3 regions of the Ralstonia sp. 25C genome follow, and region 1 is predicted to be linked to each of the others. Evidence: predicted binding sites of a transcription regulator. Region 1 holds the regulator's gene; each other region holds the start of a gene.
What was found. The regulator LexA, encoded in region 1, represses DNA repair genes until DNA is damaged. The targets are predictions, from matches to a motif close to ACTGTATNNNNATACAGT.
Positions count from the first base shown of each region.

Region 2: a site for LexA is predicted at 2,702-2,719, ahead of recA (recombinase RecA). Genes of this name have one in related genera too.
Region 3: a site for LexA is predicted at 5,871-5,888, ahead of imuA (translesion DNA synthesis-associated protein ImuA). Genes of this name have one in related genera too.

Region 1 is NZ_CP196737.1:383,477-390,590, reverse strand. Features, by position in the region: gene ACS7SF_RS01760 (enoyl-CoA hydratase/isomerase family protein) at 1-974, shown strand, start outside; gene dusA (tRNA dihydrouridine(20/20a) synthase DusA) at 1,068-2,051, shown strand; tRNA gene ACS7SF_RS01750 (tRNA-His) at 2,141-2,216, shown strand; gene ACS7SF_RS01745 (DUF4440 domain-containing protein) at 2,265-2,657, opposite strand; gene ACS7SF_RS01740 (dipeptidase) at 2,787-4,517, shown strand; gene ACS7SF_RS01735 (cupin domain-containing protein) at 4,534-4,842, shown strand; gene ACS7SF_RS01730 (hypothetical protein) at 5,158-5,343, opposite strand; gene lexA (transcriptional repressor LexA) at 5,478-6,128, opposite strand; gene ACS7SF_RS01720 (ferredoxin--NADP reductase) at 6,384-7,114, shown strand, end outside.
Region 2 is NZ_CP196737.1:2,798,719-2,805,832, reverse strand. Features, by position in the region: gene ACS7SF_RS13185 (DUF2889 domain-containing protein) at 1-624, opposite strand, end outside; gene recX (recombination regulator RecX) at 913-1,392, opposite strand; gene recA (recombinase RecA) at 1,489-2,547, opposite strand; gene ACS7SF_RS13170 (response regulator) at 2,818-3,528, shown strand; gene ACS7SF_RS13165 (sensor histidine kinase N-terminal domain-containing protein) at 3,521-5,080, shown strand; gene ACS7SF_RS13160 (DUF4212 domain-containing protein) at 5,077-5,379, shown strand; gene ACS7SF_RS13155 (3'-5' exonuclease) at 5,387-6,037, opposite strand; gene ACS7SF_RS13150 (DUF294 nucleotidyltransferase-like domain-containing protein) at 6,054-7,114, opposite strand, start outside.
Region 3 is NZ_CP196738.1:1,890,608-1,897,721, reverse strand. Features, by position in the region: gene ACS7SF_RS27040 (error-prone DNA polymerase) at 141-3,371, opposite strand; gene ACS7SF_RS27035 (Y-family DNA polymerase) at 3,379-4,956, opposite strand; gene imuA (translesion DNA synthesis-associated protein ImuA) at 4,889-5,845, opposite strand; gene ACS7SF_RS27025 (hypothetical protein) at 6,059-6,244, shown strand; gene dbpA (ATP-dependent RNA helicase DbpA) at 6,259-7,114, shown strand, end outside.

The DNA.
Region 1 (7,114 bases):
CGATGTCGCACGCGCTGCTGGCGTGGCAGCACGATCCGGAGGTGCACGCCGTGATCCTGCGCGGCGAGGGCGGCAAGGCCCTGTGCGCCGGCGGCGATATCCGTTTTTTCCACCGCGCTGCGACGGCCGGTGACCCGCAACTCATCACGTTCTTCACCGAGGAATACCGCCTCAATCACCTGATCTTTAGCTACGCCAAGCCCTACATCGCCCTGATGAACGGCGTGGTAATGGGCGGCGGCATGGGGATCTCGCAAGGCGCATCGCTGCGCGTAGTGACCGAGCGCACGAAGATGGCCATGCCTGAAACCAACATTGGCCTGTTCCCGGACGTAGGCGGCGGCTGGTTCCTGGCGCGTGTGCCCGGCAGCGTGGGCGAATACCTCGGGGTGACCGGCCAGATGATCGAAGCGGCGGATGCGCTGTCGGTGGGGCTGGCCGATTGCCATGTCACTACGGAAGCGCTGGCCGCTGTTGTGCAGCGCCTGCGTGACGGCAATTGGAGCAGCGCTGAGCAGATCGCCGCGTGCTTGACGGATGCGGCATCGGAACCGGATGCATCGAAATCCATTGTCGCCGCGCATCGCGACGCGATCGACGCTTGTTTTAGCCAGGACACCGTGCAGGGCATCCTGGCCAACCTGGCGGGCAGCGCCGACACCGCGTGGGCTGCACAAACCGCCGCTCACATGGCCAAGCGCTCGCCGCTGATGATGGCCGTGACGCTGGAGCTGATCCGCCGCGGCCGACACACCACGCTGGCTGACGAGCTGCGCCGCGAACTGGACATGATGACGCACGTGTTTGCTGAAGGTGACGGCGTCGAAGGCATTCGCGCGCTCGCCATCGACAAAGACCACGCGCCCAAATGGAAGCACGCCAACGTTGACGCCGTGCGTGGTGCCGAAGTGGCCGCGTTCTTCGTCTCGCCGTGGCGCCGCGAGCAGCATCCGCTGCTGGGGCTGTCGGACTAGAACCGGTAAACTGCGCGCCTGAATTGAATCGTTGATCCCGCTGTGACCGCTGAACGCCCCACCATAAACCCGCGCCGTCTGTCCGTTGCCCCGATGATGGACTGGACGGATAGACATTGCCGCTACTTCCACCGCCAGATCTCGCGCCACACCTGGCTGTACACGGAAATGGTGACGACCGGCGCGCTGCTGCACGGCGATGTGCCGCGCCACCTCGATTTCGATGCGGTGGAACACCCCGTGGCGCTGCAGCTTGGCGGCAGCGAGCCCGACGATCTGGCCCAGGCCGCCCGGCTCGGGGAAAAGTGGGGCTACAAAGAGATCAATCTCAACTGCGGTTGCCCATCGGAACGCGTGCAGCGCGGCGCGTTCGGCGCCTGCCTAATGGCGGAGCCCAAGCTCGTCGCCGAGGGCGTCAAGGCGATGCGCGATGCGGTGTCGGTTCCCGTTACGGTCAAGCACCGCATCGGCATCGACGCGATCGAAACCTACGATTTCGTGCGCGATTTCGTGGGCACCATCGCCGAGGCCGGCTGCGAGACCTTCATCGTCCACGCGCGCAACGCTATCCTGAAGGGCCTGAGCCCCAAGGAGAACCGCGAGATTCCGCCGCTGCGCTACGAAGTGGTCTACCAGCTCAAGCGGGATTTTCCACACCTGGAGATCTTGCTCAACGGCGGGGTGCAGACGCTGGAGCAGATCGATACGCATCTCGCACACATTGATGGCGTGATGATCGGCCGCGAGGCGTATCACCATCCGTACCTGATGGCGGCGTTCGATGCGCAGTACTACGGTGCTGACGCGGACACGCCAACGCGCGCCGAAATTGAAAGCGCGATGATCGACTACGTCGGCCGTTGGGTGGAGCGGGGCGGTTATGCCGGCGCGGCGGTGCGCCACATGCTGGGGCTGTATCGCGGCGTGGCGGGGGCGCGTGGTTGGCGGCGCGTGCTGTCGGATTCCAAGGCGCTGGGTCGCGTCAAGACGCTGGCCGATGCGCACGCGTTGTTTGATGAGGCACGGGCCTATCTCCGGCGTGGCGAGGAATCCAATGAAGAGGGGGCTGCCGCATAATTTTTGCTGCCCCCTAGCCATGCCGGAAGAATGTTTGTATAATCTCGTTTTTCGTCGGGCAGCAATCAGTTCAGGCTGTTCGTACAACGGTGGCCGTAGCTCAGTTGGTAGAGTCCCAGATTGTGATTCTGGTTGTCGTGGGTTCGAATCCCATCGGTCACCCCAAAAGGTTTCAGTAAAAAAAAAGCCCGCTTTTTGCGGGCTTTTTTGCGTCTATACGTCCGCGACCACCGTCCCCTGGTGGAACGCCACCCTCCAACCATCAGCCGTCCGCCGCCACAACGACGCCCGACGCGTAGTGCGATTCGATTGCGCCAGCGTGTAAGTCAGCAGGTAATTATCTGGCGCGATTTCCTGGCAGCGAAAGTCACGCGTCTGCCAAAACTCTTCGCCGATGTGGCCGCGCCGCGCTTCCAGCACGCCGAGCACGTAGTTGCGGCTGTAACGCTGGCCAGAGGCGCCGACCTCCCAGAAGTCTTCCGTGATCATCCGCTCGAAATCTTCCCGGCGGGTCGCGCGTTCGGGGCGGTGGAAGAGCGGTTCGAGCCGCTTCAGTTCCTCGAGCACCCCAAGCAGGGCAGGGTCGGTATCCAGACGCGGTTCCATATGGCGGGCCTCCCGGGAAAGCTCCAAGCATAACGTGGGCTGGCGCAGCTGCGCGCTTTTTGCGCCGCACAATGCGCGCATCCGGCATCGCCCCTATGATGGCGCCTTCCCTTTTCTGGAACCGCATCGATGCAACGTTCTGTCCGTATTGGCTTGTCCACCCTGACGCTTGCGCTCTCGCTCGCTCTGAGCGGCGGCGCTTTTGCTGCCACGCTTCAGAAGCCGCAGTTGGATGCGTTGATTGCCGCCGAGCAAACCAAGGCGTCGGACAATCTGAACAGTTTTCTGTCGACTGCCGCCAAGGTCGATCCGCAGGTTGCGCGTAGCGTGGCCGCGTATCGCAAAAAAGCGCCGCTGATGGGGGATGACCTCGTCAACATTGGCCGCTTGCTCGGCGTGTACAACCGTCTGCACAACCAACAGGCGGTGATCGAATCCATCGAGAAAATGGTCGCGCTGCCGACGGTGCGCGATGACAAGATTCCGCAGTACGAGAACCCTGCCATCGTGGCGTTCGGCAAGCTGGTCGAGGGCATGGCGCACGACTTCGGCCTGAAATACCGCAACGTCGACAACCGCGTGTTCGAAGTCACGCTGCCCGGCACGGGTTCGGACGAATTCGGCATCCTGACGCACGCCGACGTCGTGCCTGCAAAGGCTGAAGAGTGGGTGCTCGGCGATGGCACCAAGCTCGATCCGTTCAAGGTCACGCGCGTCGGCAACCTGCTGTATGGCCGTGGCGCGATCGACGACAAGGGCTCGATTGCCGCCGCGATGTACGCCATGAAGACCGTCAAGGACAGCGGTGTGCCGCTCGCCCGCACGATCCGTTTGATGATCGAGACCACCGAAGAAACCGGCGGCGACGGCATGAAGTACTACCGCGAGCACACGCAATTGCCCGCGTACAACATCGTGCTCGACAGCAAATACCCTGCCGTCGTGGCGGAGAAGGGCTCGGGCGCATTGAAGGTGTTCTTCCCCGCGCAGACAGGAGATGCTGCCCGCACGGCCATCGTGTCGATGAGCGGCGCGGCGTCCGCTAACGCCGTTCCGCAAACGGCGACGGCCACGCTCAAGGGCGGCGACCTGGGTGTCGCGGCGGCGGCGCTCGAAGCCAAGCGCGATGCGTTCGTCAGCAGCCTGGCCGCGCAAGGCAAGTTCTCGATCGACATCACGCGCACTGCAGACAGCATTGTCGTGAAGGTCACCGGCACGTCGGCCCACGGCTCGCGTCCGGAAGAGGGCGTCAACCCGCTGCCGCGCCTGGCGCTGTTCCTGCGCGCAGCCGATCTCGGCCTGGCTGACAACGCCTACGCCCACGCCGTGCGCTACCTGACCGACCTCTACGGCACGGACTACCTCGGCACCACCATGGGTCTTGCCTACAAGGACGACTTCATGGGCCCGCTCACGATTTCGCCCACGGTGATCGGCGACAAAAACGGCCGCGTCGAGGTGACCGCGAATGTGCGCATGCCGCGCGGCAAGACGCCCGATGCGTTGCGCGGCGAGGTTGCCGACAAGATCAACGCGTGGGCCAACGCCAATCACGTCGCGCTGGAGATCAGCTACGACCAAGGCAACTGGATGGCGCGTGACCCGAAGGGCGCGTGGCTGTCGACGCTGCTCAACATCTACGGCGATACGACCGGCCTGGACGCGAAGCCGGTGCCGACCGCCGGCAGTACCACTGCCAAGCTGATGCCGAATGCCATCAACTTCGGCCCGGCCATGCCCGGCAAGAAGTACACCGCGCACAACGCCAACGAGTACAAGGAAGTGCCGGACCTCGACCTCGATATGCAGATGTTCACCGAGATGCTGGTGCGTATCGGCAACCTGCAGTCGATGCAGTAATCGCCACGCCTTTGCCATGAAGATCATCCGCGCCAAGTCATTCACCGCCGAGCGTGCCTGGGGCGCGCTCGATATCGCCAACATGGGCGGCATCACCACGCGCCTGCATTGGACTGATCAGCCCTACCGCTGGCACGTGAACGACGGCGAGGAGGTCTTCGTGGTGCTCGATGGCACGGTCGACATGCACTACCGCGAAGCCGAAGACGAGAAAGTCGCGACGCTACAGGCGGGCGACATCTTCTTTGCGGGGGTCGGCTGCGAGCATGTGGCCCATCCGCGCGGGGAGGCGCGGATTCTCGTCGAGAAGGCGGGGAGCGTTTAGCACCGGCCGGCTGTAGAAAAAAAGAGCCCGCGATGTGCGGGCTTCCAATTCAGCGATCTCATTGCCCCTGAGGGCATTGGCAATACTACTGTCACGCGCGGCAAACAACATCCGGGTAAACGTCCGTGTTGTTGGGAAGCATTCGCCAATGTGCCGTCGCATCGACACGAGACTGAAAAAACAGCCCGCTCAAATGGCGGGCCGAAAATCAGTTGAAGAAAGCCCTGTCCTCAGGGCTCGGCCAGTGTATGAAATCAGTTGCGGCGACAGCATTGGGGTATGCCCTGATCGCTGTCGTAGCGTGCTTCAAACAGTTCAAAAAACCTCAACACCTGCTGCGCGCGAGGCTGCGGGAATCGCATCCAGCATGCGGCAGATCGCCTCCATGCTGCCAACCATCGTGCGGCGCTGTTCCCCTTGATAGATGCGCACGCCCTGGGTTTGGCGGAAGGGCACCGGATGGACCGGGCGGCGGCGGGAAGACATCGATCCGAGTCGCATGGCAGACCTCGTAGGTTCGGATGAAAAGGCGGGCAGCAGATGTAGATGGCAAACAGCTGCCCTGGCGAGCCAGCGGCTCACCTCCTGGTGGGGCAAAATAGCGGAAGAGTTGGCGCGAGAGACGCGCCGCAGGCTTATGGAGCAGCAGGCCGAATCAGACCGACGGCCAAGCCCTCCAGGTGAAATTCATCGCGATCCAGATTCACGTGGATCGGCTCGAAGTCGGGGTTCTCGGCAATCAGTTCAACGTGACGCCCCTTGCGCTGGAATCGCTTGACCGTCACGTCGTCACCCAGGCGAGCGACAACGATTTTTCCGTTGGCCGCCTCCGTGGCGCGTTGCACTGCCAGCAGGTCACCATCCAGAATGCCCGCATCACGCATGCTCATGCCGCGGACCTTCAGCAGAAAATCGGGCTGCGCGGAAAAGAGGGATGGGTCCACCTGGTATTGGCGGTCGATGTGCTCAGCCGCCAGGATGGGGCTACCGGCAGCGACGCGCCCCACCAGCGGCAGCGTCAGTTGCATCAGCCCCATGGATGGCAGCGAAAACTGGTGCTGTGCTGCATCGCCCATCGTGCGCAACCGGATGCCGCGCGAGGCTCCCGGGGTCAGCTCGATCACGCCTTTGCGCGCCAGCGCTCGCAAATGCTCCTCAGCGGCATTGGGCGAGGAGAATCCGAACTCCGCGGCGATCTCTGCACGCGTGGGCGGGAAGCCGGTGCGTTGGATCGTCTGATGGATCAGGTCGAAAATCTGCTGCTGGCGGGGGGTGAGGGTGGCCATCGGCGTACTGTATATTTGAACAGGTGCTGTGATTTTATACAGTGACGCGGGAAGCGCAAGTGATTTTGTTGTGACTTGTTGCTGGATGCGCGAATCGGTGGTGCGCATGCGGCTGATCCACGTCAAAACCCATGCGGCTGGTTAGAAGCTTATGCGCAATCCATGCAGGCGCGACCGTGGCGAATCGCATAAAATCAAGGCCTTGACCGTATTCCGCACTGCCACATAGGCTCACAGGCCGGCCCGAACATCACCATGTCCGCTTTCAATCAAGAGACCGTTCTGAGCGTCCACCACTGGAACGACTCCCTCTTCAGCTTCAAGACGACGCGCGACCAAGCGCTGCGCTTTCACAACGGCCATTTCGTCATGATTGGCCTCGAAGTCGAAGGCAAGCCGCTCATGCGCGCCTACAGCATCGCCAGCCCGAACTATGAAGAACACCTGGAGTTCTTCAGCATCAAGGTGCAGAACGGCCCGCTGACGTCGCGCCTGCAGCATCTGAAGGTGGGCGACAAGCTGCTGGTGAGCAAGAAGCCGGTCGGCACGCTGGTGCTGGATGACCTGCTGCCCGGCAAGAACCTCTACCTGTTCGGCACGGGCACCGGCCTGGCGCCGTTCATGAGCATCATTCAAGACCCCGAAACCTACGAGCGTTTCGAAAGGGTCGTGCTGTTGCACGGCGTGCGTCAGGTGAGTGAGCTGGCCTATGCTGACTTCATCACTAGCGAGCTGCCGAACAACGAGTTCTTTGGCGACCAAGTCCGCGAAAAGCTGATCTACTACCCGACCGTCACGCGTGAGCCGTTCCGCAACATGGGTCGCCTGACCGATCTGGCCGATAACGGCAAGCTTTCCGCTGACATCGGCCTGCCGCCGCTCGATCCGGCCGTGGACCGCGCCATGATCTGTGGCAGTCCCGCGATGCTGGAAGACACCTGCAAGCTCCTCGACGCGCGTGGTTTCAAGATCTCGCCGCGCATGGG
Region 2 (7,114 bases), 1.6 Mb from region 1:
GGACGACGGTTCCGGCGACGGCTCGGTAGCTGGCGGTAGGATCTTGGCTTCGGGCTGGTAAGCGAACCAGCGCGGATAGTGCTTGCGGACCACCTCGCCCTCTAGATGCAGGGCATGGCAGCCGTGGAGTTGGTAAGGCGGCGTCTCGCCAGGCTCGATCGGCCGGTGGTCGTTGGAGTTGTCGCGCACCGGAAAAACGTCACCCGCGAAGGCCTGAATGGCGGCGGTCGGCAGCACGCCGCAGAGTTCGGTCAGGTGCGTACACCCCGCCACGCCGCCGAGTCTCTCACGCGAGGCCTTTCGGAAACCCTTCATCAGGTTCAGGCCGATGAGCTTGCGGTAGGCCGGGCCGATCGTGTCGCAATGCGTGGGGTACGGCACCCAATCGGAACACGCTTCGGCATCGACCACGTTCATGTGGGTATCGATGGTCACGCGCAGCCACAGGTCGTGCAACGGCTGGCCTTCCGGGCGGACGTTGCCACCAGCGAGCGCGATGTCACGCGGCTTAGCATCGGTCAGGTGCGCTTCGATGTCCCACAGGCCGTCTTCCCGCAAATAGGCCTCCACCGTGATGGCACGGCGGTGACGCATGGCGCGCGGGACGGGGGCAGACAAAGGCATGAACCAGACAGACCGATAGGACCGATGGAGGGAGGCGCGCAAATGTGCTGCGCAACACCTGTAGAACGTGCATGGCTGCGCAGTCGCCGCCACTCACGAGCACAACCGCCCTGCCACGGTAGTAGAGGGCGATATCGAAGCCTTGGATTTTAACACGTCGTCACGACTGAACCGGGTCAGTTGCTGCAACGCGGTAGCAGCGCGGTGACAACAACCGCAGAGGGCGCAACGCGCGGGATCGGCACGCAGAAGGATTGTCCACGCAGATTGTCGCGAGATCGGCGACGTTCACGCAGGATCGTCACCGTCGCCGAGCAGTTCATCCGCCCCCGAGATGATGCGTGACACCACGGAACGCGAGAAACCACGCGCCATCATGTAGCGGACCTGCTTGGCACGCTCGGCCAGGTCGGCAGGTGGCCGGCCGAAGCGCTTGTCCCACAACGCCTTGGCCCGGGCGGCCTCGGTACTTTGCAACTGGACCTTGACCTCGCCGAGTGTCTCTTCGCTGAGGTGATGCGTTTTCAGTTCCTGCATCAGCCGCGCAGTGCCGTAGCGGCCGGCACGACGGTGCACCACGCTTTCGGCGAAGCGGGTGTTGGACAGCCAGTTTTCACGCTCCAGCCCGTCGAGCAGCGCATCGACCTCTTCCGGCGATTCCGCATGCGGAGCGAGCTTGCGGCGCAGCTCCGCCCGGCTGTGCTCGCGCCGGGACAAATAGCCCAGCGCGCGCGCCTTGAGCGACAACGGTTGACGGGGCAACGGCATACGCTTTCACGCCCAAAGAAAAAACGCCCGCCGTTGGGGGACGGCAGGCGTATGAAGCTCGATAGAGCCGCCGATCTGCGCCGACGGCCAACCCAATTACTCTTCGCCGACTTCCTCGGTCACCACAACAGCGTCCATCGGCGTCACGCCCAGGACTTCGCGGACCTTGTTCTCGATCTCGCGCGCCAAATCGGGGTTCTCGCGCAGGTATTCGCGGCAGTTGTCGCGGCCTTGGCCGACGCGCTCGCCGCCGTAGCTGTACCAGGCGCCGGACTTCTCGACCACCTTGGCTTCCACGCCCAGGTCGATGATTTCACCCTCGCGCGACACGCCCTGGCCGTAGAGGATGTCGAAGATGGCTTCGCGGAACGGCGGCGCCACCTTGTTCTTGACGACCTTGACCTTGGTTTCGTTGCCGACCACGTCGTCGCCCTTCTTGATCGAGCCAATGCGGCGGATATCCAGGCGCACCGAAGCGTAGAACTTGAGCGCGTTACCACCCGTCGTGGTTTCCGGCGAACCGAACATCACGCCGATCTTCATGCGGATCTGGTTGATGAAGATGACCATGCAGTTGGTCTTCTTGATGGTGCCGGTCAGCTTGCGCAGCGCCTGGCTCATCAGGCGGGCTTGCAAGCCGGGCAGCGCGTCGCCCATCTCGCCTTCGATTTCCGCCTTCGGCACCAGTGCGGCCACCGAGTCGATGACGATCAGGTCGACCGAGCCCGAGCGCACCAGCGCGTCGGCAATTTCCAGGGCCTGTTCACCCGTGTCCGGCTGGGAGATCAGCAGGTCCGGCACGCTCACGCCGATCTTGTCAGCATAAGTGACGTCAAGCGCATGTTCTGCATCGATGAACGCGCAGGTGCCGCCCAGCTTCTGCATCTCGGCCACGACCTGCAGCGTCAGCGTGGTTTTGCCCGACGATTCCGGGCCGTAGATTTCAATTACGCGGCCGCGCGGCAGGCCGCCGACGCCCAGGGCCACGTCCAGCCCCAGCGAGCCGGTGGAAACAACCTGGACCGGCTCCACCTCGGCGTCGCCCATCTTCATGATGGAGCCCTTGCCGAACTGTTTTTCGATCTGCGCGAGCGCAGCAGCCAGCGCCTTCTGCTTTTCCGCGCTCATCGTGGCTGCCTTCTTGCCGTCTTCCATGGTCGTCCTTCGTGCAAATTGGTGTATAAATGGGCCGCAGGGGCTTGCGATTCCAGCGGTTGCCTGCAACAACGGGCCGCGAGGTGATCGCTCTGAAACGGCCCAATTCCATGACTTTAGCGCCGCCAAGACTACAGCACCGCGAATTCGGAGTACTGTATAAAAAACCAGTGGTTTTGACAAGTCTCCAACACGAATGTCGCGCAAAAACCATGTAGCGGGCGGGATGGGCGAGTTAGACACGCGCCCGAGCATCGCGGGGAGACACGCATGCGCATCCTGATTGCCGAAGACGACGCCACCCTGGCGGACGGGCTCACACGCTCGCTGCGGCAGGCCGGCTATGCCGTCGACCAAGCCTCCGACGGGGCCACCGCCGATGCTGCGCTCTCTGCGCAGACGGCCCAGACCTATGACCTGCTGATCCTCGACGTGGGCCTGCCGCGCATGTCGGGGCTGGAGGTGCTCAAGCGCCTGCGCTCGCGCGGGGCGATGCTGCCGGTGCTGATCCTGACCGCCGCCGACAGTGTGGAAGAACGCGTCAAGGGCCTGGACCTGGGCGCCGATGACTACATGGCCAAGCCATTCGCGCTCTCTGAGCTGGAGGCGCGCGTGCGGGCACTGGTGCGGCGCGGCGCAGGCGGCGGGGCCACGCTGATCCGCCATGGGCCGCTGGCGTTCGATCAGGTCGGGCGCATTGCTTATATCCACGATCAGTTGGTCGAATTGTCGGCACGCGAGATCGGGCTGCTGGAGATCCTGCTCGCCCGCGTCGGCCGACTGGTATCGAAAGAACAATTGGTCGACCACCTGTGCGGCTGGGGCGAGGAAGTCAGCAACAACGCCATCGAGGTCTACATTCACCGGCTGCGCAAGAAGATCGAGGTAGACGGCATCCGCATCGCCACCGTGCGCGGGCTCGGGTATTGCCTGGAACGCGCGGCCGCCCCGACCCCTGCCGCAACCGCCGCCCATGGGTGATCGGCTGGCCTGGCCGTGGCGCCGTCCTCGCGCACCGCAGCCTGACCCTGCCAGCGCGGCGCCCCAGACGGACGACCGCGACCTCGCCGATACCTTGCCCCACCTCGAAGACGACGCCACCCGGCCCGTCGCGCGCTCGCTCTTCGGCGAGATTCTCGACTGGATGCTCGCGCCGCTGCTGTTGCTCTGGCCGATGAGCATTGCGGTGACGTATCTGGTGGCCAAGTCGATTGCGAATGCGCCGTACGACCGCGCGCTGGAATCGAGCGCCATCGTGCTCAGCCAGCAATTGCGCGAAGTGAATGGACGCGTGACGCTGCAATTGCCGATCTCCGCGCGGGAAATTCTGCGTGCCGACGAGACCGACAACATCTATTACCAGGTGCTGGGCGAGAGTGGCGAGTTCGTCTCGGGCGATCGCGACCTGCCGCTACCCCCTGAAGAAGACGCCAGCGCCGGCAGCCTCGTGCAATTGCGCGACGACCATATCCACGGCGCTGAGATCCGCGTGGCGTATACGTTTGTGCAGCGCCCCGGCATGACCGGCGGCAAACCTGCGCTTGTGCAGGTGGCCGAGACGCTCGACAAGCGGGCCCAACTGGCTAACGAAATCATCAAGGGCGTGATCCTGCCGCAGTTTGTGATCCTGCCGCTGGCGGTGATCCTCGTTTGGTTCGGGCTCACGCGCGGGCTGGCGCCGCTCAATGCAATCCAGGAGCGCATTCGCGCGCGCAACCCGGGCGACACCAGCCCCATTGATGAAGGCGCGGCGCCTCAGGAGCTTACGCCGCTGGTGGCGTCATTCAACGATCTGCTCGGGCGGCTGGAGCAATCGGTACAGACGCAAAAGCGCTTCATTGCCGATGCGGCGCATCAGATGAAGACGCCGTTGGCCGGCCTGCGCATGCAAGCCGAGCTGGCCCAGCGCGAGCAATCGCCGGACGAACTGCGCCGCACACTGGCCCATATCGCTGACAGCTCGGACCGCACTGCGCACCTCGTCAAGCAACTGCTCTCGCTGGCGCGCATGGAGAACATGGGGGCGACCGACGGCCTGGTGCCGTTGGATATTTGCGCGCTGTCGCGCCAAGTCGTGGCGGATTGGCTGCCCAAGGCGTGGGCCAAGCAGATCGACCTCGGCTTCGAAGAGCCCGGCCCGCCGGTCATGACGCCCGGCAACGCGACGATGCTCGCCGAGATGCTCAACAACCTGCTCGACAACGCGATCCGCTACACGCCCGACGGCGGGCATATCACGGTGCGCATCACCACGGCGCCGTTCGAGCCGTTCGTCTTTATTGACGTGGACGACACGGGCCCCGGCATTCCCGTGGTCGAGCGGGAACGCGTCATGCAGCGCTTCTATCGCATCCTTGGCACGCAGGCGGAAGGCAGTGGCCTGGGCTTGGCCATCGTGCGGGAAATCGTGCAGCAGCATGGCGGCGATATCGAGGTGCTCGATAACGTGTACCAAACATCGCCGCGGCTGGCGGGCGCGCGTTTTCGCATCACGCTGCACCGCTGCGCGCCGGATGAGGCGCCGAGCGCATGAGCATCACGCCCGGCACCCCAGCACGCCGACGCTGGATCACCAACATGCGCTGGATTGCCGCGCTGCTGGGGATATGGTTTGTGGTGACGTTCGTCGTGGCGTTCTTCGCGCGCGATTTGTCGATGCACATTTTTGGCTGGCCGTTCGCGTACTGGGTGGCGGGCCAAGGGGCGCCTATCGTCTATGTGCTGATCACGGTGCTGTATGCGTGGCGCACCAATCGTGCAGCGGCTGCCGAAGAAGATGCAGAGGCCGCGCACACGCACCCGGCCGAGCCCTCACCGCCACCGTCGATCTAAGCCAGAGTCATGTCGCGCCGAGTTGGCGGAGTTTGACGAACGCCAGCGCGGCCATCACCGCATCGTTGAGCGCATCATGCGCATCCCAAGTCGGGAGTTTCAGCTCTCGCATCAGCGTGGCGAAACGCAGGTCGAGATCGGCATCGCCCTGCTGCCTATACGGCGGCAACTGCCGAAACTGATAGTCGTAGTACAACGCGGAGACTTCGATCTTGGGCTGCGGCAGGCCGATGCCGAGCATTGGCACCAACACGCGATTGAGCATCGCCACATCAAACTCGAGGTAGTAGCCCACCAGCGGCCGGCTGCCGATAAAGTGCAGCAGCGCGCGGATAGCCTGCTCAATCGGCACACCCTCTTCCAAATCCCGCTTGCGCAAGCGATGCACGCAGATGCTCTCTGCACCCACATTGCGCTGCGGCTTGATGAGTAACTCCAGGCGTTCACTCGTCAGGATGCGGCTGCCGACGATACGGACCGCGCCGATGGAGATGATCTCGTCGGTGCGCACATTCAAGCCGGTGGTTTCGCAATCGAGCGCGACCCATTCGTCGGCAAGCGGTGCGTCGAACAGGAAGCGGAACGCCGGATCACGCAGCTTGCGCAACAGGCGGCGCCTTTGCAGCGCATCTCGCCAGTTGGAAAACAGCGTCGTCATGATGGCCGGCGTGTGGTTACAGCCATTCGGTGCGCCAGCGCTGCCGCAGCAGTGCCTTGAAGCGCTTGACCGCACTCAGCGCATCCTTGAGCAGATCCCGCTCCAACGACGACAGGCGCGACAGATGTACGTCACCCAACACCGGCTGATGCGCATCGATGTCTGCCAACCCCGCCTTGAGCCGCAACGCCATCAGGAAGTGCAGGCTTTCACGTAGCTCATTGGCCATCTGCGCGTCGATCGCTTGCGCGCGCACCAACGCGTCCAGCCTCGGCACCGTGCCGGTTTCGTCAAGCACGTGGTGAGCGAGCGCGAGGCTGCGCACGCCGTGGACGATGGGGAAAATACCTTCCTTCTTCACGTCCAGTACGGGGTCGGCATCGCCCAATCCCAGCAGACGATCGCGCCAGCCCGGGGCCGCGCTGAAGGCTTCGATGGCGGCGGCGAAGCGGCCGAGCACGGCGTCGTTGTCGAGCGTCAGGTCCAGCAAGGTGCGACGCAGTTGCTTGAGCAAGGCGGCATCACCGCACACGGCGTGCGCATCGAAGAAGATTGCCAACTGCATCAGGCCTTCCGAGCTCGGCAGGATCAGCCATTCGCGGATGCGCCTAGCAAAATCACTTGCGCTCATGCACCACTCAGGCCGGCTGAGCATGATGCCGCCCGGGCACGGTGGATAACCGAATGCGGCGAGTGCGTCGGAAAAACGTTCGACGATCTGCTGCAAGTCGGGCGGTGGCACATAGCCGTCGCGCAGCACCAGGGCGTTGTCCTGATCGGTCTTGAGCAGTTGCTCGCCCCGCCCCTCGCTGCCCATGACGAACAGGCAGCTGCTGGCGACAAGATCCGGCGGCGCAATCATCTGCCACGCGCGTTCAAACAGGCGCGCGTTGATTTCGCGCACGAGGTGAGCGATGTGGTCCACACGCGAGCCGCCACGCAGCAGCAGCGCCACCATCCGCGTGATTTGCGCGGCCACTTGCGCAAGGGCATCAAGATCCTGCGCCAGGTTGATCTGCACGGTCAGCAGATACGAGTGGTTGGCCAGGAAGCTGAACACATCCAGCGATTCCAGCA
Region 3 (7,114 bases), on a different replicon from region 1:
CCGTCAATCGGAGGAGAGCACGGCGGGAGAGAACCGTCGGGGCCTCCTACGTCACGGACGAGGCACTGCGCGCGGTTTCCGTCACGCAAATGCCGTGCCGGGACGTGACGCGGCGGCCGGTTGGCGGCGGGACAAAAAGCTCAGTGGAAGTCGCGGCTGGAGGTCGCCAGGCGGCCCAGAAGTGGGGTCAGATCAACTAAGTGCTGGGCGACGAGGTGACGGGTCTCGCGCTCGCACTGCCATTTGCCGTAGACGCCCAGCAATTGGGCGTGCAGCACTTCCCGGCGCTGGCGCTCGATCAGGTGCGGCCAGAGGATGACGTTGATGGCGCCGGTTTCGTCTTCAATGGAGACGAAAATCGTACCGTTGGCCGTGCCAGGCCGCTGCCGCACGGTGACCAGACCGCAGGCGCGCGCCAGTTGCCCGTTGCGGTAACCCGCCAGCGTGGCGGCCGTGGCAAAGCGCATGCGCGAGAGGCGATCCCGCAGCAGGCTCACCGGATGGCTTTGCAGCGACAGACCCAGGCTGCCGTAATCGGCCAACACCTCTTCGCCGATGGGCGGTGCAGGCAACACGAGCGGCGGCTCCACCGGGCGGGCTTGGCGCAGCAAGGCGTGGTCGTGGCCGGGCTCCTGCAGAGCGAGCGTTTGCCATAGCGCCTGCCGGCGGTGGCCGGCCAGCGGTTTGAGCGCGTTGGCGGCCGCCAGCACGTTCAAGTCGTGGCGATCGAGGTCAGCACGGTGTGCGAGGTCATCGACGCTGGTGAACGGCGCTTGGGCACGGGCTGCTTCGATACGCTCGGCCGCCGGTTGACGCATGCCTCGGATGCGGTTGAAACCGAGGCGGATATCGGGTTGCCCGGTGCCGTCGTCGTCGGCACGGGAATGCAACGTGCTGTCCCACTCGCTGGTCGTGACGTCCACCGGCAGCACCCGCACGTGGCTGCGCCGCGCTTCCTGTACCAGTTGCGATGGCGAATAGAACCCCATCGGCTGGCTGTTGAGCAGCGCTGCAAAAAACGCGGCCGGCTCGTGGCACTTCAAGTAGCTGCTGATATAGGCCAGCTTGGCAAAGCCAGCGGCGTGACTCTCGGGAAAGCCGTATTCGGCAAAGCCTTCCATCTGATCGCACAGCGCTTTGACGAACGCTTGGTCATAGCCCTTCTCTTCCACCATCACCCGGAGCAACCGCTCCTGATGTTGCGTGAGATTGCCCTTGCGCTTCCAGGCGGCCATGTCGCGGCGCAGACGGTCGGCCTCATCGGGGGTGAAGTCCGCCGCGTCAATGGCGATCTGCATGACCTGCTCCTGGAAGATCGGCACACCGAGCGTGCGCTTGAGCACGCCCTCCACCTCCTTGCCGGGATACGTCACGCAATCGGTTTGCCCGTTGCGCACGGCTTCGCGCCGCTGCAGGTACGGATGCACCATACCGCCCTGGATTGGCCCAGGGCGCACGATGGCGACTTGGATCACCAAGTCGTAGTACGTTTCGGGCCGCAATCGCGGCAGCATCGACTGCTGTGCGCGCGATTCGATCTGGAATACGCCGATGGTGTCGGCGCGGCAAATCATCTCGTAGGTTTTCTTGTCCTCATCGCGGATGTTCTGCATGGCGATCTTGCCATCGGCACCGTAGTGCTCACGCCGCCCTGGCAGCGCATCGACCATATCCAGCGTGCGGCGGACGGCGGTGAGCATGCCCAGCGCCAGCACGTCCACCTTCAACAGGCGCAGCGATTCAAGATCGTCCTTGTCCCACTGGATGACGCGGCGGTTTTCCATGGCCGCGTTTTCGATCGGCACCAGGCGGGAAAGCTTGCCCTGCGCAATCACGAACCCACCCACGTGCTGCGACAGATGGCGCGGGAAGCCACGCAGCTGGTCTACCAGTTGGGCCCAGCGCAACACCAGTGGCGACTCCGGATCCAGCCCCTGCTGCCCGGCGCGCTGAGCGAACTCCTTGCGGCTGTCCCACCACGCTTGTCCCTTGGTCACCTGCTCGATGATGCCCAGATCGATGCCCAGCGCGCGGCCAACGTCGCGCAATGCGCTGCGTGTGCGGTAGGTGATGAGCGCAGCTGCCAGCGCGGTGCGCGTCACGCCGTATTTTTCGTAGATGTACTGGATGACGACTTCGCGGCGCTGGTGCTCGAAATCGACGTCGATGTCGGGCGGCTCGTTGCGCGCACGTGAAAGAAAGCGCGCAAACAGCGTGTTGCCGCTTTCCGGGTTGACCTCGGTAATACCCAAGCAGTAGCACACCGCCGAGTTGGCCGCCGAACCACGCCCCTGGCAGAGAATCTCTTGACTGCGGGCAAATTTCACCACGTCATAGACGGTGAGGAAGAACGGCTCGTAACGCAATTCCGAAATCAGCCCAAGCTCTTCTTCAATCTGTTCGCGCACCTTGCTGGGGATGCCCTTCGGATAGCGCAGAGCAGCACCCGCCTCCACTTCGGCCCGCAGGTATTGGGCTGGCGTCATACCCTCGGGCACGACTTCGCTCGGGTATTCGTATTCGATCTCGTCGAGCTCGAACGTGCACAGGCGCGCCAGCTCCACAGAGCGCTGCAACGCCTGCTCACCGCGCTTGCCCCGATAGAAGAACGCGAGTTGCATGCGCGTGCGCATGGCTTGCTCGGCGCTGGGAGCGAGTTCCAGCCCGCACTCCGCAAGCGGCTTGGACAGGCGGATGGCCGTCAGCACGTCGTGCAGGGGCTTGCGCTGGCGCGTGTGCATCTGCACGCCACCGGTGGCAACCATGGGTACATCGGTCTGCTCCGACACGGCCGCCACCGTGCCGCGATGGCGGTCGTCCGCATGGCGCAGCGGCATCTCCAACGCAATCGATAGCCGATCGCCAAACACGCGCTGGCACCACAGCGTCTGGGCCAGCAGATGCTGCGGATCGGGGTCGTAGTCGGGTAGCAGGATCGCCAGACAGCGAGGGACGCCGCACAGGTGGGCGAGCTCGCCTTGCGGTGCGGCCAGATCGTCAGCCAGCAGGTGGTACTCGCCCTTGGGCGCCGCCAGCCGTGCGTGTGTGATGACCTCGCTCAAGTTGCCGTAGCCATCGATATCTTGCGCCAGCAGCACCAGCCGCAGCCAGGGTTCGCCTTGCGCGTCCCGCACGGTAAAGCGGCTGCCGATGATGAGCTTCAGCTCCTCATCCCTGGCTGCCACGAGTGCGCGCGCGGTGCCGGCCACAGAGCATTCGTCCGTGAGCGCCAGCGCTTGGTAGCCGTACAGCTTGGCACGCTCCACCAACTCGTGCGGATGCGACGCGCCGGTCAGGAACGTGAAGTTGCTGATGCAATGCAGCTCCGCATACTCGGGCAGGAGGATGGACGTTGGCGTGGTCGCAGCCATGATGTGCCTAGCCAAACAGGCCGTGCAGATACCAGCGGCCGTCTTCGTCGCTGGTCTGGGCAGCGGCGGAAACGCGTTCGCGGTAGAGCCAGTAACGCACGCCGCCCTCCCCTTCTGCGATGAAGTAGTCGCGCTTGATGAGCTCGTCATCCCACCAGCCCGATTCAATACGCTCGGGCATCGACACCAGCCGCAACGGCCCGCGGTAATACGGATAGTGCTGACGCGTCAGCAGCGGGATCGGCTTCTCCAGCAGCCACAGCGGGCGCTCGGGCTGTTGCGCGTGCCATTGCGCAAGCGCCTGGCGCGCGGCGGCACGGCTCTGGGCCGTCGTGGCGGCGTTCACGTCGACCCAGTGGTTGGCGCGCTCGGGGCGGTGGTCAGCACACGGTTGCGGGTGCCGCACGTTGCCGGCACCCAGCCGGGCGATGAGCGTGTCGATCAGGCGGGCCGCATCTTCGGCGCGTCCGCCTGGCTCGGGGAACAACGACGCCGTGGGCGGAGCAACCGGCGTGGCGTCAGTCACCGTCAAACGCAGTTCAACCACTGGCGCAATCAACGTGAGCCGATGCACGCGTTCGTGCAGCACACGGGATAGATGCGCCAACGTGCGGACCGGCTGGGCCAGCGCGATCTCCACCGGCGTGGCGGACGCGGCATCTTCACTGCTCCGACCGCGCCGGCGTTCGTGTTCCAGCGTGAGCCGATACGTCTTGGCACCCAGTTGATGCGCCGACAACCAGCCGACCAGCTGCAGCAGCAGTTGCTCCGATGCCGCCAGCACCCCTTCCGCGCTGTCGATGCGGCCGGGCAGCTCCAGCGGCACATCAAAGCGCAGTGGCGCGGCAAACCACGTGAAACTCTCGTGTCCGCTGCCATACGCCGCGTCCAGCGTATCCACCAACAGCGCCCCGCAGCGACGGCGCAGCCCCGCGCGTGGCAAATCGCGCAAGTCGGCCAAGGTGCGGCAACCCAGGCCTTCGAGCCACTCGGGCCGCGTAAGGCGGGCTACCGCATCGACTGACAACTGGTCCAGCAACGAAGACAAGCGCTCCTGCCGCACAGCGCGCCGCACGCAACCCTGGCGTACCGCACGCCGACGCCCGCGCCCTGGTGCCGGTCGCGTACTGGCCAACCATGCCGCGCCACGTGCCGTCGGCCCGGTGCCAAGCTGCGGCATGGCACCCAGCCGAATCGCGCAATACTTCACCGCCCGGCACAGCGCGCGATGTCCGCCAAACAGGCGCAGGCTGGCTTCGACCTCCAACAGCACGGTCGCCTCGCTCACCACATCCAAGGTGACATGTGGCGTGAAGGCCAGCAGCGCCAGCGCCAGCGACTGCATCAGCCGCGCCTCGGCGGCTAGATCGCGCTCCAACTGAACGGCATGCGGCACCAGTGCCTGCGCGCCCGCCCGCCGCAAGCCAGCGTGCACGCCTTCGCGCATCGCCAAGCGGTTGGCTGCCACCACGCGCTCCTGCTCTAGCACCACCACCGGCAGAGGCAACGCAGCGGGGTCAGACCACAGGGGACGAAGTGCGTCGAGGGGCAGACGGGGCAGATGCACCGCGATCCAGAACGGCATGATCGGAGGCGTCCTGATCAGCAGCGCCCGATACGGCATCGAGCGCAGCAAAAGACGAAGGAGACGAAAGCGCGGCCAGCAACGCCGCAGTGGCCGGGTCCATGGTGAAGGTTTCAGTAGACGGCTCGGGCAACGGGCGTACGGAGGCGCGGCCAGCCTGCAGCGGATCGGCCAGCGGCAGCAGCAACGGTGTTTCGCGCAACGGCCCGCGCCGCTTATGGAAGCGGATGGACAGCGCATCCCCACCCGCCGGCTCCAGCCCCAGCCGCAGCACCGCCGGCGACGACTCGCGCAGCGCCTGCTCTGGCCGGAACACCCAGATCGCGCTCTCGCCGGCTTGCGCCAGCACCTGCAGCCGACGCAGCGCCCCGGGGCGCACCTGGTTCAGCCAGATCAGTACGCCGCCAAAGGCTTGGCTGCGCACGATCTGCTCGGCGGCCCATAGCAGGTCAGCCGGTTTGTCAGCGCGCACCCAGACGATCTGTTCAGGAGAGAAATCCCAACCGACGAGTCGCACGGCATTCGGCAGATAAGGCGGGCCGACCAAGGCAATGCGCCCCGCACTCTCGCACAGGGTGGATAAAGCCGGACGCAGCAGCCGGCATTCGCCAATGCCGGGTTGCAGGCACAGCAACTCCGTCAGTCCGCCAAGGGGCCAGCCGCCGCCAGGCAGTTCGGCATTCAACGCGTCATAACCCGTCGTCAGAACACGCCCACCACCTCGCGCCAGGCTGCCGGCACGCCACAGCGCCGGGTGCAGCGTTTCGGGCGCTGGTACTATCCGGGCTCTTTGCGTAGGCAGGCGCGGCCCGTGCACCGCCGTCCCAGGGGCGACGAGGCAATCCGCTTCACTTTCAGCGGGAAAAAGAGACGGGGACGACGCAAACATGGAAAGCGCAAGGCAAGCCGCGAATACTGTATGGATATACAGTATCACAACTTCCGCCCTACGTTGCCCTGTTTCTAAAGCATCCTCGTGCTTCTTCTTTCTGACAGACCCACCAGTGAAACCGGACCAGCGTTACCCTGTTTAACATTGCCGGGCGTTCCCGATCCAGCCACCTCGTCACCGAGGTGCCACCGAATCCATTTAGAGAAAACCGTGTTCACTTGCATCAACCAAAGCTGCCGCGCGCAGTGGGAGCCGTCCGACGTCGTCATCAAGGATGAGGGCCAGGGGCCACTGTTCCGCTGCGCGCTATGCGGCGCGCGCAACTATGTCAAACGCGTCGAAACCAAAGACAGCCGGGTCATCTACAAGCAAATCGAAGGCAAGCCGCTCAAGTGATCCAACGCAATAACATGACCATCGAACCGACCGCCACGCCCTTCAGCACCCTTGCGCTCGCGCCTGCTGTGCTCGCGAATCTCGCGCAGCTGGGCTACACCGACATGACGCCGATCCAGGCCGCGAGCCTGCCGATTGCGCTTGCAGGCCACGACCTGATCGCGCAGGCGAAGACCGGCAGCGGCAAGACCGCGGCGTTCTCGCTCCCGCTGCTCACGCGGCTCGACGCCCGCCGTTTCGACGTGCAAGCGATGGTGCTCTGCCCGACGCGCGAACTCGCCGATCAGGTTGCGCAGGAAGTCCGCCGCCTCGCACGCGCCGAAGAAAACGTGAAGGTGCTGACGCTCTGCGGCGGCACGCCGATGCGTCCGCAGGCGGAGAGCCTCGAGCACGGCGCGCATATCGTCGTCGGCACGCCGGGGCGCATCATGGACCATCTCGAACGCGGCAACCTCACGCTCGGTGCGCTGAAGACGCTCGTGCTCGACGAAGCGGACCGGATGCTCGACATGGGCTTCTTCGACGATATCGCGACGGTTGTGCGCCAGTGCCCGACCGACCGGCAGACGCTGCTGTTCTCGGCGACCTACCCGGACGGGATCGCGAAGCTGAGCCAGCGCATCCTGCGCAACCCCAAAGAAGTGAAGCTCGAAGAACGCCACGATGACAGCAAGATTCGTCAGCGCTTCTACGAGGTGCCGGACAACCAGCGGCTGCATGCGGTCGGGCGGCTGCTCAAGCACTACCGGCCGGTCAGCACGCTGGCGTTCTGCAACACGAAGCAGCAATGCCGCGACCTGCTCGACGTGCTGCGCGCGCAGGGCATTCACGCGCTTGCACTGCATGGCGAACTTGAGCAGCGCGAGCGCG